2 regions of the Paenibacillus sp. G2S3 genome follow, and region 1 is predicted to be linked to the other one. Evidence: a T-box and tRNA genes for the amino acid it is inferred to sense, from the RefSeq annotation. Region 1 holds a T-box; the other holds one or more tRNA genes.
What was found. A T-box is a leader RNA that pairs with one kind of tRNA and senses whether it is charged. The one in region 1 lies ahead of ileS (isoleucine--tRNA ligase), so its partner is inferred to be a tRNA-Ile.

Region 1 (7,582 bases):
ATTATTGATTTTTTAAGTGGAACCGTTTATGCCCTTGGGGGAGGAATCTCTAAAATTGGGGGCAATATATTTATGTGCACGCCAGATACCGTTGAAATTCAAGGTGCCATTACGGAAATCCTAGGTGACGATCCAGACTATAACAGAATGAGGTGAATGAGCTTTGCCCCAAATTGATTACATTATTGATATGCTATTTAATATTTATCTTTTCATGATTATTTTCTACGTACTGATGTCGTGGTTACCAAACGTTCGTGAGAGCTTTATCGGAGAACTGCTAAGTAAGCTTGTTGAGCCTTATTTGACACCATTTCGTCGGTTTATTCCGCCACTATTTGGTACGCTTGATATTTCCCCGATCATTGCACTATTCGTCCTGGAATTTGCGGCAGGTGGACTCAAATCCATTTTGCACTTAATTTTTTAGGCAGAAGTGATGAAGACAGAAGTTTACGGGCATTTTCATCCCGATGAAAGACAATTTGTGGACAAGGCTTGGGAATGGGTTACCCATGCTGGAGAATATCATGAGACGAAACTGACCGAATTTCTAGATCCGCGCCAAGGATTTATTCTGCAAAGTCTGGTTAACCGCCATCCGGACGTTATTGTCAGATGGGAAGGCGGCCACCCTGAGGCAGAGCGGAAGCGAGCACTCATTGCACCTGATTATCGTGATCTGGATCATGAGGACATGGAGCTGAGCGTTCTTGCGATAACCTCTGGTGAGCAAAAGTTTTTGGCGCTAGAGCATGGGGACTACATGGGCTCTATACTGGGTCTTGGAGTAAAACGTGGAAAAATCGGTGATATTCATGTTCTGGACGATGGTTGTCATGTGGTAGTAGCTGCAGATATTGCAGATTATTTAGCCATGAATTTAACTGGAGTACACCGAATACAGGTGAGCACGGAGGTATTGCCACTTTCTGCCTTGCGTAATAGTGAGGTGAAGCTGGAAATGATGGATTTGACTGTAGCGTCCCTACGATTGGATGGCATTGCCGCAGATGTAACACGGCTGAGCCGAAGCAAAATTCTTGCTCCCATCAAGGCTGGGCGCGTTCGGGTAAATTGGAAAGTGGAAGAAGACCCTTCCTGCGGACTTAAAGATGGTGACATGGTATCTATTCAAGGATTTGGTCGATTCAAGGTTCTAGAGGTTGGTAGTTTGACGAAAAAGGGCCGATACCGTGTTCAGGTTGGTAAATTTGTGTGAATCCCTTGCAGGAATCCGGCTTTACTTGTCGAAATTGATTATTTCGAGGGAATCAAACATTTTTAAAGCAGGACGCCGATATTTTATAAAAGAGGCGAACCATGAATGGCAGTTGGAACGTCGATACATCCTCTGCCTTTACTTGAAGTACAGTCTTTCTTCTTTGTCTGCTGCGCAGGTATGATTCAGAGACTTAGAAGGTCCGAAATTTCTAGGAGGTGCACAGCATGCCATTAACACCGCTCGATATACATAACAAGGAGTTCTCTCGGAGACTTCGCGGTTATGATGAGGACGAGGTCAACGAATTTCTGGATCAAGTAATTAAGGATTACGAAAGTGTCATCCGTGAGAACAAAGAGCTGCAGAATCAGCTGTTGTCTATTCAAGAGCGCTTGGATCATTTTGTGAATATTGAAGAGAGTTTATCGAAGACGATCTTAGTCGCTCAGGAAGCAGCGGATGATGTGAAGAACAACTCCAAGAAGGAATCGCAGCTCATTATCAAGGAAGCGGAAAAGAACGCGGATCGGATTATTAACGAAGCGTTATCCAAATCCCGTAAGGTTGCTATTGAGACTGAAGAATTGCGTAAGCAAGCTTCGATCTATCGCACTCGTTTCCGCACATTGGTGGAAGCACAGCTCGAGCTGTTGTCACAGGATGACTGGAATGCCTTGGAGAGTCGTGAGGCAAGCGAGAGCGTAACTTTTAAGGATGATGTTCTACATCGTATCTAATGCATTATGATGAATGAATGCTGATTTGGTTTGTGATTATATAATTTCATACTAAAATCGGCTAAATAGAGGGAGTTATTCCCTCTATTTTTATTTTTCGCTAAAATCGATCATAATAAAGTATTCCGCCTGCACAGGTATACTCCAAATGCGGATTTCGCTAGCGGTTGTTGACATTTAGACTTAAAAAGTCTATAAATAGAACATATCTGTATAATGTTTATATGTATTCGATGACGGGACAAGTACGACAAGGTAACGTTCTCCAGAGAGTCGGCGATTGCTGAGAGCCGATTGTTCGAACCCTGCCGGAAGATCTTCCCCTAGAAGTTAAGCTGAAGCGTTGATCGTGCGTAAGCTTAGCCGTCTGCCGGACGTTACACCGGACCTGTGCATGAGATTTACGCGCAGGACTGAGATTGTGCTGAATACACTCCCCTTAAGGATGTGCTCATGCGCAGAATTAGGGTGGTATCGCGAGCGTCGTCTCGCCCCTTTGGGGGTGGGATGACGCTTATTTTGTTGTTCCGGGGTGGCCATCCCCCTAAATCCCCTTTTCTAAGGGGGACCCCAAAGGGCTGCCGCCCTCTGGACACCCGCAATGTAAAGCCTCGTGCAAACGGGTACGGTGGTGGAAGCGAACGGACTCATGTGGCTGAAGGAGCGGCCCTTCTTAGGCTCCCCTGGCGGGTTCGCCTGCGGGGCCTTCACTGTTAGAGCAGACCGGCGTTTCACTCGCCATCCCTATGGCCCCCGAGCCAGTGCTGCCCTACGGGATCGCGGCTCGGGTGCCCGGCAAAGAAGCGGCAACTGCTGCACCCGGATCGCCCAAGGATCGAAAGAGCTTTAAAGACTAAACCATGGAAGGATTGACCATCACATGCAAAAAGTAGATGTCAGAGAAAAAGCACGGGCAAGAGATGTCCGCATACTGAAGAAATGGAGCGACGAAAATACGTTCCGTAAATCCATGGAGAATCGTGAAGGACGTCCGAACTATGTATTTTACGAAGGTCCTCCAACAGCGAATGGTGCACCGCATATCGGGCACGTGCTGGGCCGTGTAATCAAGGATTTCATCGGTCGTTACCAAACGATGAAAGGTTACCGCGTGGTACGTAAAGCGGGCTGGGATACACATGGTCTGCCAGTAGAACTAGGCGTACAGAAGAAGCTTGGCATCTCCGGTAAGCAAGAGATCGAGGAATATGGCGTAGAAAAATTCATTCAGGAATGTAAAGATAGCGTCTTTGGCTATGAGAAGCAATGGCGCGAGTTTACAGAGGGGATCGGATACTGGACGGATCTAGATAATCCTTACGTAACCTTGGATAATACCTATATCGAGAGCGTGTGGAACATCTTGGCTACGGTGCATGACAAAGGGCTGCTCTACCGCGGACACCGCGTTAGTCCTTACTGCCCAAGCTGCCAGACTACTCTAAGCTCCCATGAAGTAGCCCAAGGCTACAAGACTGTCAAGGATCTCAGTGCGACTGCAAAGTTCAAGATGGATGACAGCGGAGACTACGTATTGGCTTGGACGACAACACCTTGGACCTTGCCAGCCCATATGGCACTAGCTATGAACCCGGACATGGATTATGTACGTGTACAACAAGAAGACGGTGTGTACATCGTTGCCAAGAACTTGGTGGAAGAAGTAATGAAAGGCGAGCACACAGTCCTTTCTACACATAAAGGTTCCGAGTTTATCGGCAAAACTTACGCACCTCCATTCGGATTCATCAAGGCAGAGAAAAGCAATGTCATCGTAGGTGCTTCCTTCGTTACAGATTCCAGTGGTACAGGGATCGTGCACATGGCACCAGCGCATGGTGAAGATGACTACAAGACTTGCCGCGAGAATGGCATCAGCTTCGTGAACGTAGTTGATAATTCTGGTAAGTATACAGATGTAGTGTCTGATTTTGCTGGACGTTTCGTAAAAGATTGCGATCTGGATATCGTTAAGGTGTTGTCTGAAAAAGGACTACTTTACGGCAAAGAAAAATATGAGCACAGCTATCCGTTCTGCTGGCGTTGTGATACACCACTCTTGTACTATGCAACAGACAGCTGGTTCATCAACACTACATCGATCAAAGATCAGCTGATTGCTAACAACAACAGTGTAGATTGGTACCCTGAGAATGTACGTGAAGGTCGTTTCGGTAAGTTCTTAGATGAACTGGTGGACTGGAATATCAGCCGTAATCGTTACTGGGGTACACCGCTTAACGTTTGGGTATGTCAAGAAACGGGCAAAGAGTTCGCTCCACACAGCATTGAAGAACTGAGAGCAATGGCTATCGGCGATGTTCCTGAGGATATCGAGCTGCATAAGCCTTTTGTAGATAAAATCAAGCTACGCAGTCCTTTCAGTGAAGGTGCAGAGATGGTTCGCACACCAGAAGTTATCGATGTTTGGTTCGATAGTGGTTCGATGCCATTTGCGCAAAGTCATTATCCATTTGAGAACGAGGATAAGCTGAATGATCAATATCCAGCGGATATGATCTGTGAAGGGATCGACCAGACACGTGGATGGTTCTACAGCTTACTAGCTGTGTCTACCTTGTTTAAAGGTAAAGCTCCATATAAAGCAGTAATTGCTCACGGTCATATCCTTGATGAGAATGGGCAAAAAATGTCCAAATCCAAAGGCAATGTTATTGATCCTTGGGAAATCATGAACGATTACGGCACGGATGCTTTCCGTTGGGCGATCCTATCTGATAGTGCACCGTGGAATAACAAACGTTTCTCTCGTGGTCTTGTAGGGGAAACCAAATCTAAAGTTGTAGATACACTGGTGAATACGCATGCGTTCTTGACGCTTTATGCAGGCATCGATGGTTATGATCCAGCCGATCATCCTTTTAAAGTATCGGAACATAAGCTGGACCGCTGGATTTTGTCCCGTCTGAACAGCTTGATTCTTTTGGTGGACAAAGGACTTGCGGCAAATGACTTCGTGAATACATCTAAAGCCATTGAGAACTTTATAGATGAGCTGAGTAACTGGTATATCCGTCGTTCCCGTGACCGTTTCTGGGGTAGTGGTCTAGGTGAAGATAAGCTGGATGCTTACCGTACACTGACCCATGTGCTTTTGAAGACAGCGTCTTTGATGGCTCCATTTACACCGATGTTGTCTGAAGATATCTTCACGAACCTTGGCGGTGGAGAAAGTGTGCATTTAGCAGATTATCCGGTTGCTGATGAGAGCTTGATCGATAAAGAGCTGGAAGAGGATATGGAAAGTGCAAGACAGATCGTTGAGCTGGCGCGTAACGTTCGTAACGAAACAGGCATTAAGAATCGTCAACCGCTGTCCGAGCTGATCGTTTCGATGAACCGTGACTTCCATTTGGCTGAGTACGAAGAGATCATCAAAGACGAGATCAACATCAAGAACATCGTGCTAGAGAATAGCGACAGTGGATTTGTTGACTTCACACTCAAGCTGAATCTTAAAGTTGCCGGTAAAAAATACGGTAAAAACGTCGGCTTCCTGCAAGGCTTCCTGAAAGCTTTGGACAGTGACTCTACCCGCAAAGCGGTGCAAGATGGCTCAATCACGATTGCGACACCAGAGGGAGAAGAGCTGGTAATCACTTCCGAAGAGCTGCTCGTAGAAAAACAAGCCAAAGCAGGCTTCGCTGCAGCTTCCGGTTATGGAATTACGGTTGCGCTCAATACCGAAATCACACCTGAGCTTGAGCAAGAAGGCTGGGTTCGTGAGATCATTCGTGCGGTTCAAGATTACCGTAAACGTCTGGATCTACCGATCGAAAAACGGATCGCACTCACGCTGAATGTAGATGATGAGCTTAAAACAGCGGTTACAGCGTTTGAGAATGTACTACGCGACAATGTACTTGTGACTACGGTTGATTTTGGCGGAGAGCACGCTTTTGAAACGGTAGATGTCGGTGGTAAATCCATCGGTATCCATATCGGAGCGTAAATCTGCATTACCTGTCCCAAAACAGCATATACTAGCGGCACAAGTGTAAACAGAGAACTTCTGTTTATGCGGGAAATATAGTCTTTATATTTCGTCCGCAAAAATAACGAGCCTCGTGCTCAAAGAGATTCATTCTCTTTGACCGGGCTCGTTTACTTTGTGACGAGTGTAGGACGTATGAGAGGAGCTGCGGCTGTGGAGGATCAGAAGAGCAGAATCTCCATAAAGACATCCGGCAACAAGAATGACCCGGACAAGGGAGCGGAGAAGCAGATCATTCCTGAAGCGAACCCTGAACGTTTGACAGCAGATCATCGCAATCCAGAAGACATTCCACTGGAAGAAAAAATGAATACAATGTATCGATTAACCTTTGAATGGGCCCATATCTTAGAGAAATCACGAATTTATCAGTATACGGAGCTGTTATATTCACCTTGGACTCTAATTTGGAAAAATATTTTATATGGAGCGGCTCGTGGAGTAGGGATCGCGCTAGGCTTTACTTTTTTTGCGGCAACGATCATCTATGTTCTTCAGGTACTTGGAGCATTGAATCTACCGATTATCGGAGATTATATTGCGGATATTGTACGAATTGTTCAACGTCAGCTGGAATTCAAATAGCTTTTTAAGGCGTAGCTGTCTTTACTTGGTTTGTAGGAGAGAGTGGGGTTCGGTCAATTTTCTTTGGTGGATTTACCCAGCCTTGGGCTTCTATGTTTCTCCCGAGTCCGTACCGTTCCTTCTTTAATCTTTGGAGAGGGCTGCGCTGCTTTTTTTCCTCGTGTATGATGCGTAAGCCTCTCATTAATAATAAATATCGTCGGTCATCTTCATGACTGAGCTGCTGTACATTTTTAAAATAGTCGTGATTCATTACGGTACACTCCTTGTATGTCGGTTTCATCATCCATTAGATCAGTTTAACAGCTAAATCTGAACATTTTCTTAACAAAATGAAGTAGAGCTGAAAAAACAAAAAAAACAGCGGGCCATTCCACAATGAAACTGGAACCGCACGCTGTTCATTTTTCTTGTGGGGGACAATGCTTTTACTCCTCGCCTTCGAGCGGATCAAGCATGTAACTTCCCTCGCCACTATCCTTATAACGCTCGTAGCTACGTCCCGGTACTACAACTACATTGTTGCCCGTAATATCAGTGGCGATAAAGTTCTCCCAAGGCTCTACGCAGCCTTCAAGCTCATCGGCTTCAATCTCCATATCATTATAAGAGTCAATATTGTTGCCTTCCGCCATGGCGGGAGTATTCGAGGTGCCCCAGCTTTCTACAATCTGCCAGGCATCCTCACCGTCAAAGCCGTTTTGATCCTCTCGCTCATCGAGACTCGTACGCCCAAATGGAGGAGACAAAAATTCTTCTTCAATTGGCCGAGTAAAAGGTGCATTTTGACGTGGAGCGTGCTCTTTACAATAAAGCGTGGAGGGAATAGCAGACAGACGCTCAAAAGGAATCGGCTTACCGCTAGCCTTACATATCCCATAGGTGCCTTCATCCATAGCGGTGAGAGCAGCATCAATGTCATCCAGCTCATGCTCGTCCCGCTCTAGCAATGAAATATCCATGGAGCGATTATACAAATCTGTGGCTGCATCCCCAGGATGGTTATCATTCTCGGAAAGT
Region 2 (7,582 bases), 2.6 Mb from region 1:
AGTCGTAACAAGGTAGCCGTATCGGAAGGTGCGGCTGGATCACCTCCTTTCTATGGAGAATCGTTTCCTGCAATGGAGACATTCAAATCGGAAGTTAAACTTCCAAATCTCAGGTTTAGGCCTGTTACTCACTCGTTGCTCAGTTTTGAGAGTTTAAGCTCTCAAGTAAGACTTGATCCTTGAAAACTGGATACCGAAACGAATTTGCGTTTTAGAACATCTTTTAGCAACTTGTGCAAACAAGTAAATGTTATTAGTGAGATGATTCCAAGAGAAATGTCATTGTATGATATTTTCCTGCGGAAAAATCAAGGTTAAGCTAATAAGAGCACACGGAGGATGCCTAGGCGCCAGGAGCCGACGAAGGACGTGGCGAACAACGAAACTGCCTCGGGGAGCTGTAAGCAAGCTTTGATCCGGGGGTGTCCGAATGGGGAAACCCAGCTGTGGTAATTCGCAGTTACTCATTTCTGAATACATAGGAAATGTAGAGGCAGACCAGGGGAACTGAAACATCTAAGTACCCTGAGGAAGAGAAAACAATAGTGATTCCGTCAGTAGCGGCGAGCGAACGCGGAACAGCCTAAACCTAAGAGCTTGCTCTTAGGGGTTGTGGGACGTCTCACATGGAGTTACAAAGGAATATGGTAGGCGAAGAGGTCTGGAAAGGCCCGCGATAGAGGTAAAAGCCCTGTAGCCTAAACTGTGTTCTCTCCGAGACGGATCCCGAGTAGTGCGGGGCACGTGAAACCCCGTATGAATCCAGCAGGACCATCTGCTAAGGCTAAATACTACCTGGCGACCGATAGTGAAACAGTACCGTGAGGGAAAGGTGAAAAGCACCCCGGAAGGGGAGTGAAATAGAACCTGAAACCGTGTGCTTACAAAAAGTCAGAGCCCTATTTATGGGTGATGGCGTGCCTTTTGTAGAATGAACCGGCGAGTTACGTTTAACATGCAAGGTTAAGCCGAGAAGGTGGAGCCGCAGCGAAAGCGAGTCTGAATAGGGCGATTTAGTATGTGGACGTAGACCCGAAACCGTGTGATCTACCCCTGTCCAGGGTGAAGGTGCGGTAACACGCACTGGAGGCCCGAACCCACGTACGTTGAAAAGTGCGGGGATGAGGTGGGGGTAGCGGAGAAATTCCAATCGAACTCGGAGATAGCTGGTTCTCCCCGAAATAGCTTTAGGGCTAGCCTCGGTATAAGAGTAGTGGAGGTAGAGCACTGATTGGGTGCGGGGTCCGCAAGGATTACCAAGCTCAGTCAAACTCCGAATGCCATATACTTATTGCCGGGAGTCAGACAGTGAGTGCTAAGATCCATTGTCAAAAGGGAAACAGCCCAGACCATCAGCTAAGGTCCCCAAGTGTGTGTTAAGTGGGAAAGGATGTGGAGTTGCACAGACAACCAGGATGTTGGCTTAGAAGCAGCCACCATTGAAAGAGTGCGTAATAGCTCACTGGTCGAGTGACTCTGCGCCGAAAATGTAACGGGGCTAAACACACCACCGAAGCTATGGCTAGATACGTATGTATCTGGGGTAGGGGAGCGTTGTATGTGGGTTGAAGGTGTACCGTAAGGAGCGCTGGACAGCATACAAGTGAGAATGCCGGTATGAGTAACGAAAAGATCAGTGAGAATCTGATCCGCCGAAAGCCCAAGGTTTCCTGAGGAAGGCTCGTCCGCTCAGGGTAAGTCGGGACCTAAGGCGAGGCCGAAAGGCGTAGTCGAAGGACAACAGTTTGAAATTACTGTACCACCGTAATCCGCTATGAGCGATGGGGTGACGCAGGAGGGTAGTGACGCGGACTGATGGATATGTCCGTCTAAGCAGTGAGGCTGATGTGTAGGCAAATCCGCACATCATTAAGGCTGGGCTGTGATGGGGAGCGAAAATTGTAGTAGCGAAGGTCATGATCTCACACTGCCAAGAAAAGCCTCTAGCCAGGAGAAGGTGCCCGTACCGCAAACCGACACAGGTAGGCGAGAAGAGAATTCTAAGGCGCGCGGAAGAACTCTCGTTAAGGAACTCGGCAAAATGACCCCGTAACTTCGGGAGAAGGGGTGCCCCGGTAGTGTGAATAGCACGAGGGGGCCGCAGTGAAAAGGCCCAAGCGACTGTTTAGCAAAAACACAGGTCTGTGCGAAGCCGCAAGGCGAAGTATACGGGCTGACGCCTGCCCGGTGCTGGAAGGTTAAGGGGAGTGGTTAGGGGTAACCCGAAGCTATGAACCGAAGCCCCAGTAAACGGCGGCCGTAACTATAACGGTCCTAAGGTAGCGAAATTCCTTGTCAGGTAAATTCTGACCCGCACGAATGGCGTAACGACTTGGGCGCTGTCTCAACGAGAGATCCGGTGAAATTTTAATACCTGTGAAGATGCAGGTTACCCGCGACAAGACGGAAAGACCCCATGGAGCTTTACTGCAGCTTGATATTGAATTTGGGTACGATCTGTACAGGATAGGTGGGAGCCGTAGAAATCGGAGCGCAAGCTTCGGTGGAGGCGCCGTTGGGATACCACCCTGATCGTATCTAGGTTCTAACCTAGTACCCTTATCGGGTACGGGGACCGTGTCAGGCGGGCAGTTTGACTGGGGCGGTCGCCTCCTAAAGAGTAACGGAGGCGTTCCAAGGTTCCCTCAGAATGGTTGGAAATCATTCGAAGAGTGCAAAGGCATAAGGGAGCTTGACTGCGAGACCTACAAGTCGAGCAGGGACGAAAGTCGGACTTAGTGATCCGGTGGTACCGCATGGAAGGGCCATCGCTCAACGGATAAAAGCTACCCTGGGGATAACAGGCTTATCTCCCCCAAGAGTCCACATCGACGGGGAGGTTTGGCACCTCGATGTCGGCTCATCGCATCCTGGGGCTGAAGTAGGTCCCAAGGGTTGGGCTGTTCGCCCATTAAAGCGGTACGCGAGCTGGGTTCAGAACGTCGTGAGACAGTTCGGTCCCTATCTGTCGTGGGCGCAGGAAATTTGAGAGGAGCTGTCCTTAGTACGAGAGGACCGGGATGGACGTACCGCTGGTGCACCAGTTGTTTCGCCAGAAGCATGGCTGGGTAGCTACGTACGGACGGGATAAGCGCTGAAAGCATCTAAGCGTGAAGCCCCCCTCAAGATGAGATTTCCCAATTAGTAAGACCCCTTGAAGACGACGAGGTAGATAGGTTGGAGGTGGAAGTGCAGTAATGCATGGAGCTGACCAATACTAATCGGTCGAGGGCTTATCCTATACTTAGAACGCAAATTCAATTCGGATTCAGTTTTCAGGCGACTCAAGCCTGAGCATTTACGCTGTAAATGCCCGTTTGGTGGCGATAGCGGAGGGGTTCCACACGTACCCATCCCGAACACGACCGTTAAGCCCTCCAGCGCCGATGGTACTTGGACCGAAGGGTCCTGGGAGAGTAGGACGCCGCCAAGCGGAAAACCACATTACCCGTGGTATTTTTTTTGCCCTTAATATTGATGTGTCTTAAAAAGGGCCTTTAGCTCAGCTGGTTAGAGCGCACCCCTGATAAGGGTGAGGTCGGTGGTTCGAGTCCACTAAGGCCCACCATATTCCCTGATAGCTCAGTTGGTAGAGCACTCGACTGTTAATCGAGTTGTCACAGGTTCGAGTCCTGTTCGGGGAGCCATTTATGGAGAGGTGTCCGAGTTTGGCCGAAGGAGCACGATTGGAAATCGTGTAGGCGCCACAAGCGTCTCGAGGGTTCGAATCCCTCTCTCTCCGCCACAAAGTTTATTAGCATGGCCCGTTGGTCAAGGGGTTAAGACACCTCCCTTTCACGGAGGTAACATGGGTTCGAATCCCATACGGGTCATAACATGGAGGCTTAGCTCAGCTGGGAGAGCATCTGCCTTACAAGCAGAGGGTCGGGGGTTCGATCCCCTCAGCCTCCACCATATTCATTTAAGAACGACGCGGGGTGGAGCAGCCCGGTAGCTCGTCGGGCTCATAACCCGAAGGCCGCAGGTTCAAATCCTGCCCCCGCAACCAAATTTTCCTTAAGCATGATGTTTTGGGACTAGCTGGCGTAGTGTAAATGAATAGTATATACTTATTAAATGACGCGGGGTGGAGCAGCCCGGTAGCTCGTCGGGCTCATAACCCGAAGGCCGCAGGTTCAAATCCTGCCCCCGCAACCAATTTACTCTTATGCATTATGTCTATGGAACCGTGGTGTAGTTGGCCTAACATGCCTGCCTGTCACGCAGGAGATCGCGAGTTCGAATCTCGTCGGTTCCGCCATTTAGTTAATTATTGTTGGGGATTAGCCAAGCGGTAAGGCAACGGACTTTGACTCCGTCATGCATAGGTTCAAATCCTATATCCCCAGCCATTAATGAGAGCCATTAGCTCAGTTGGTAGAGCACCTGACTTTTAATCAGGGTGTCGAAGGTTCGAGTCCTTCATGGCTCACCATTATTTTTAAAGTGTGCGCGTGTGGCGGAATGGCAGACGCACCAGACTTAGGATCTGGCGTTTCACGACGTGGGGGTTCAAGTCCCTTCACGCGCACCATATTTTGCGGAAGTGGCTCAGCGGTAGAGCATCGCCTTGCCAAGGCGAGGGTCGCGGGTTCGATTCCCGTCTTCCGCTCCATAATTTTTGCGCCCTTAGCTCAGCTGGATAGAGCGTTTGACTACGAATCAAAAGGCCGGGAGTTCGAATCTCTCAGGGCGCGCCATTTTTATTAATAAGTAATTACATGTTTTGACGGGATGTAGCTCAGCTTGGTAGAGCACCTGGTTTGGGACCAGGGGGTCGCATGTTCAAATCGTGTCATCCCGATTTTATACCTTTGCGGGTGTAGTTCAATGGTAGAACTTCAGCCTTCCAAGCTGATAGCGTGGGTTCGATTCCCATCACCCGCTTATAATTAAGAAACACCTGTCTATTATAGACAGGTGTTTTTTTGTATAGTTACATTCATATGGATACAATAGAACTTAGGGATTTTAGTTGAGGAGGTAGCTATGTTCGAATTTGAAGCTAAATTAGTGAGACCTGATGCAAGTGGGAGCTGGACTTATCTTAACGTCCCTTATGATACTGAAGAAATATTTGATACAAAGTCCAGGATACAGGTAAAAGGAAATGTAAATGGAATCCCCTATAGAGGAACGCTTATGCCCCATGGAAACGGAAAGCATTTTATGGTGGTAAAGAAGGAACTGCGAGATCTAGCCAAAGCTCAACCTGGTGATAATGTGCGCGTGACGATGGAGCAAGATCATCAATTACGTGAGGTAGAAGTCCCAGAAGATTTTCTCGATGCGCTGAATAGTCATCAGCAGGCAGAGGCTTTTTTTAACAGTCTGGCTTATTCTTATCAGAAGGAGTATGTGACTTGGATCGAAGGAGCGAAAAGACCCGAAACCAGAGCATCTCGTATTGAAAAATCAATTAGTAAGCTGGCTGAAGGATTGCGGCTTAAATAAGAGTGTGAAGTGTTAGCAGGCTGAATAGATGAACAGCGTCCTCTTCCAATAGGATTGAAAAGGGACGCTGTTAATGTTGGTGGATATGTGCGAGTTGGCTTAAATAAGAACGGCTACCTCACCACAATTCACAAACTTAATACTTTCGATCTTTACCGATAACTCACCTGAAGGTATAGCTAACTGACATGTACTGCCGATTTGAGCTAACAGCAGCTGCATGCCAATAGGCGAGAGCATTGAAATCTTGTTATCATTAGGTTCTGCCTGGTTTGGAAATACGATGGTGTAGGAATCTGTAGTATTGTCGTCTAAGTAGCGTAGCTGAAGCTGACTTCCAATCAATACGAGGGAGTTCAATTCTTCTCCATTAAAACGGGAAAGTAATTGTTCCAGCTCGGAGCAATAACGGGACAACAGCGTTTCAGCATTACTTCTTTCTTTGCTTCGTTCCGGGAAATACTGATTTAGAAATGCGATTTTTTCCTCATCAAAATAAATAAGCTGCTGGACCAGTTGTGTCCTTGAACCTTCATAAATTAGACTATGGCTCATAGTAGATTTCACCCCCTCTAAGTAGCACATTCTTTGCAAATTTGTTATGACGCGTTGCCATATTAAAATCCCTCCTATACAAATAGAGGTCCCCTAGAGGGAACCTTCTGATCAGTATAACAGCTTCTATATGTAAATCCAATCCATTTTGTGAAGGCAATTAATTCTTACTAAATATTGTATTTAAAACGTTTGACTATTGTATAGTTGGGTGCTATGATAGGCTGATGTTATAGGCATTTCGTAGAAAACTGCGGAATGCCTATACTATATTTCGAAGATAATTTTACATTAAATGTTACCAGGGGAGTGATACGCCATGTACATTTCGTTGAGTTTACCTATAGAATCTAGACATAAAAAGTAACTAAAATTTATTAAAGGAGAGATCAGGATGATTCAAGTAAAAGAGTTTGTAGATGCTGATAATTCGTATGCTGAGAATAAGGCTAATGAGTTCTTGGCAGGGCTGCGTGAGGAACAGGTTGTGAATATCTGTTACGGTTCGGTAGTTAAATCTTCACGTGATGGGGCAGAGCATCAAAGAAGCAGTATACTGGTCGTGTATAAGACAAATGAAGGGCAATAACTGGAATACTTTTTTTTCGTGCTTATCTGTTGTCTCCACGCTATGCATCGTGATCGTTCTTATATATTATATGTTTTAGCAATCAATAGCTTTTCTTATGAAAAAAGAGGACCTTTCCCATTTACGGGTAAAGGTCCTCTTTGATTGTATAAGTGCATTTACAGTCTTATACTCCGTCTGGGACGGATAATCCTAATCCGGATGCAACACGCTGTCCCAGTTCGGGATCAGCTTTATAGAAATGAGCAATTTGTCGAAATTTAATATCGTTACTTTCTACTGGTGTCATAGCGCCTACGATATTTTGAACAAGACGGGTACGTTCTTCTTCACTCATCAGGCGATACAAGTCACCAGGTTGTGTATAATGGTCATCACTATTATAGGAGACACTGTCGGCATTTCCAGATACTTCGAAAGGTGATGTTTTGTACTGTGGTGCTTCTTTAGGTCCACCTAAGCTGTTAGGTTCGTAATAGGCACCGGATCCGCCATTGTTGCCGAGTGCCATGCCACCGTCACGTTGATAGTTCTTCACTTCTACTTTTGGACGGTTGATAGGCAGGCTGTTATGGTTAGGACCTACACGGTGACGGTGAGCATCGCCGTAAGCAAACAGTCGACCCTGTAGCAATTTATCAGGAGAAGCTTCAATACCAGGGACGAAAGAGCCAGGTGAGAACGTAACTTGCTCTACTTCCGCGAAGTAGTTCTCTGGATTGCGATCCAGTACCATGCGGCCAACCTCAATTAATGGATAATCTTTTTGCGACCATACTTTAGTTACATCGAATGGATCGAAGTGGTAAGTGTTCGCATCTTCGATCGGCATAATCTGCACGTAGAGCTTCCACGCTGGGAAATCTCCTTTATCAATAGCATTGAACAAGTCTTCTGTATGATAATCTGGGTTCTCCCCAGCGATTTTGGCGGCAAGATCTGGAGCAAGGTTCTTAATGCCTTGTTCTGTTTTGAAATGATATT

Region 2: it encodes a tRNA-Ile, which carries the amino acid that the T-box ahead of ileS (isoleucine--tRNA ligase) is inferred to sense. The anticodon was not compared.

Annotation. Positions count from the first base shown of each region.
Region 1 is NZ_CP126095.1:5,062,071-5,069,652, reverse strand. It holds gene QNH28_RS22325 (cell division protein SepF) at 1-156, shown strand, start outside; gene QNH28_RS22320 (YggT family protein) at 191-430, shown strand; gene QNH28_RS22315 (YlmH family RNA-binding protein) at 440-1,222, shown strand; gene QNH28_RS22310 (DivIVA domain-containing protein) at 1,450-1,962, shown strand; T-box leader at 2,187-2,461, shown strand; gene ileS (isoleucine--tRNA ligase) at 2,843-5,935, shown strand; gene QNH28_RS22300 (DUF5665 domain-containing protein) at 6,272-6,562, shown strand; gene QNH28_RS22295 (hypothetical protein) at 6,567-6,815, opposite strand; gene QNH28_RS22290 (TraR/DksA C4-type zinc finger protein) at 6,991-7,582, opposite strand, start outside.
Region 2 is NZ_CP126095.1:946,456-954,037, forward strand. It holds rRNA gene QNH28_RS04125 (16S ribosomal RNA) at 1-50, shown strand, start outside; rRNA gene QNH28_RS04130 (23S ribosomal RNA) at 313-3,241, shown strand; rRNA gene rrf (5S ribosomal RNA) at 3,317-3,433, shown strand; tRNA gene QNH28_RS04140 (tRNA-Ile) at 3,492-3,568, shown strand; tRNA gene QNH28_RS04145 (tRNA-Asn) at 3,572-3,647, shown strand; tRNA gene QNH28_RS04150 (tRNA-Ser) at 3,653-3,745, shown strand; tRNA gene QNH28_RS04155 (tRNA-Glu) at 3,762-3,833, shown strand; tRNA gene QNH28_RS04160 (tRNA-Val) at 3,840-3,915, shown strand; tRNA gene QNH28_RS04165 (tRNA-Met) at 3,933-4,009, shown strand; tRNA gene QNH28_RS04170 (tRNA-Met) at 4,082-4,158, shown strand; tRNA gene QNH28_RS04175 (tRNA-Asp) at 4,184-4,261, shown strand; tRNA gene QNH28_RS04180 (tRNA-Gln) at 4,278-4,352, shown strand; tRNA gene QNH28_RS04185 (tRNA-Lys) at 4,360-4,435, shown strand; tRNA gene QNH28_RS04190 (tRNA-Leu) at 4,451-4,534, shown strand; tRNA gene QNH28_RS04195 (tRNA-Gly) at 4,541-4,615, shown strand; tRNA gene QNH28_RS04200 (tRNA-Arg) at 4,624-4,700, shown strand; tRNA gene QNH28_RS04205 (tRNA-Pro) at 4,731-4,804, shown strand; tRNA gene QNH28_RS04210 (tRNA-Gly) at 4,817-4,887, shown strand; gene QNH28_RS04215 (YdeI/OmpD-associated family protein) at 4,990-5,454, shown strand; gene QNH28_RS04220 (GreA/GreB family elongation factor) at 5,554-6,009, opposite strand; gene QNH28_RS04225 (sporulation protein Cse60) at 6,404-6,598, shown strand; gene katA (catalase KatA) at 6,765-7,582, opposite strand, start outside.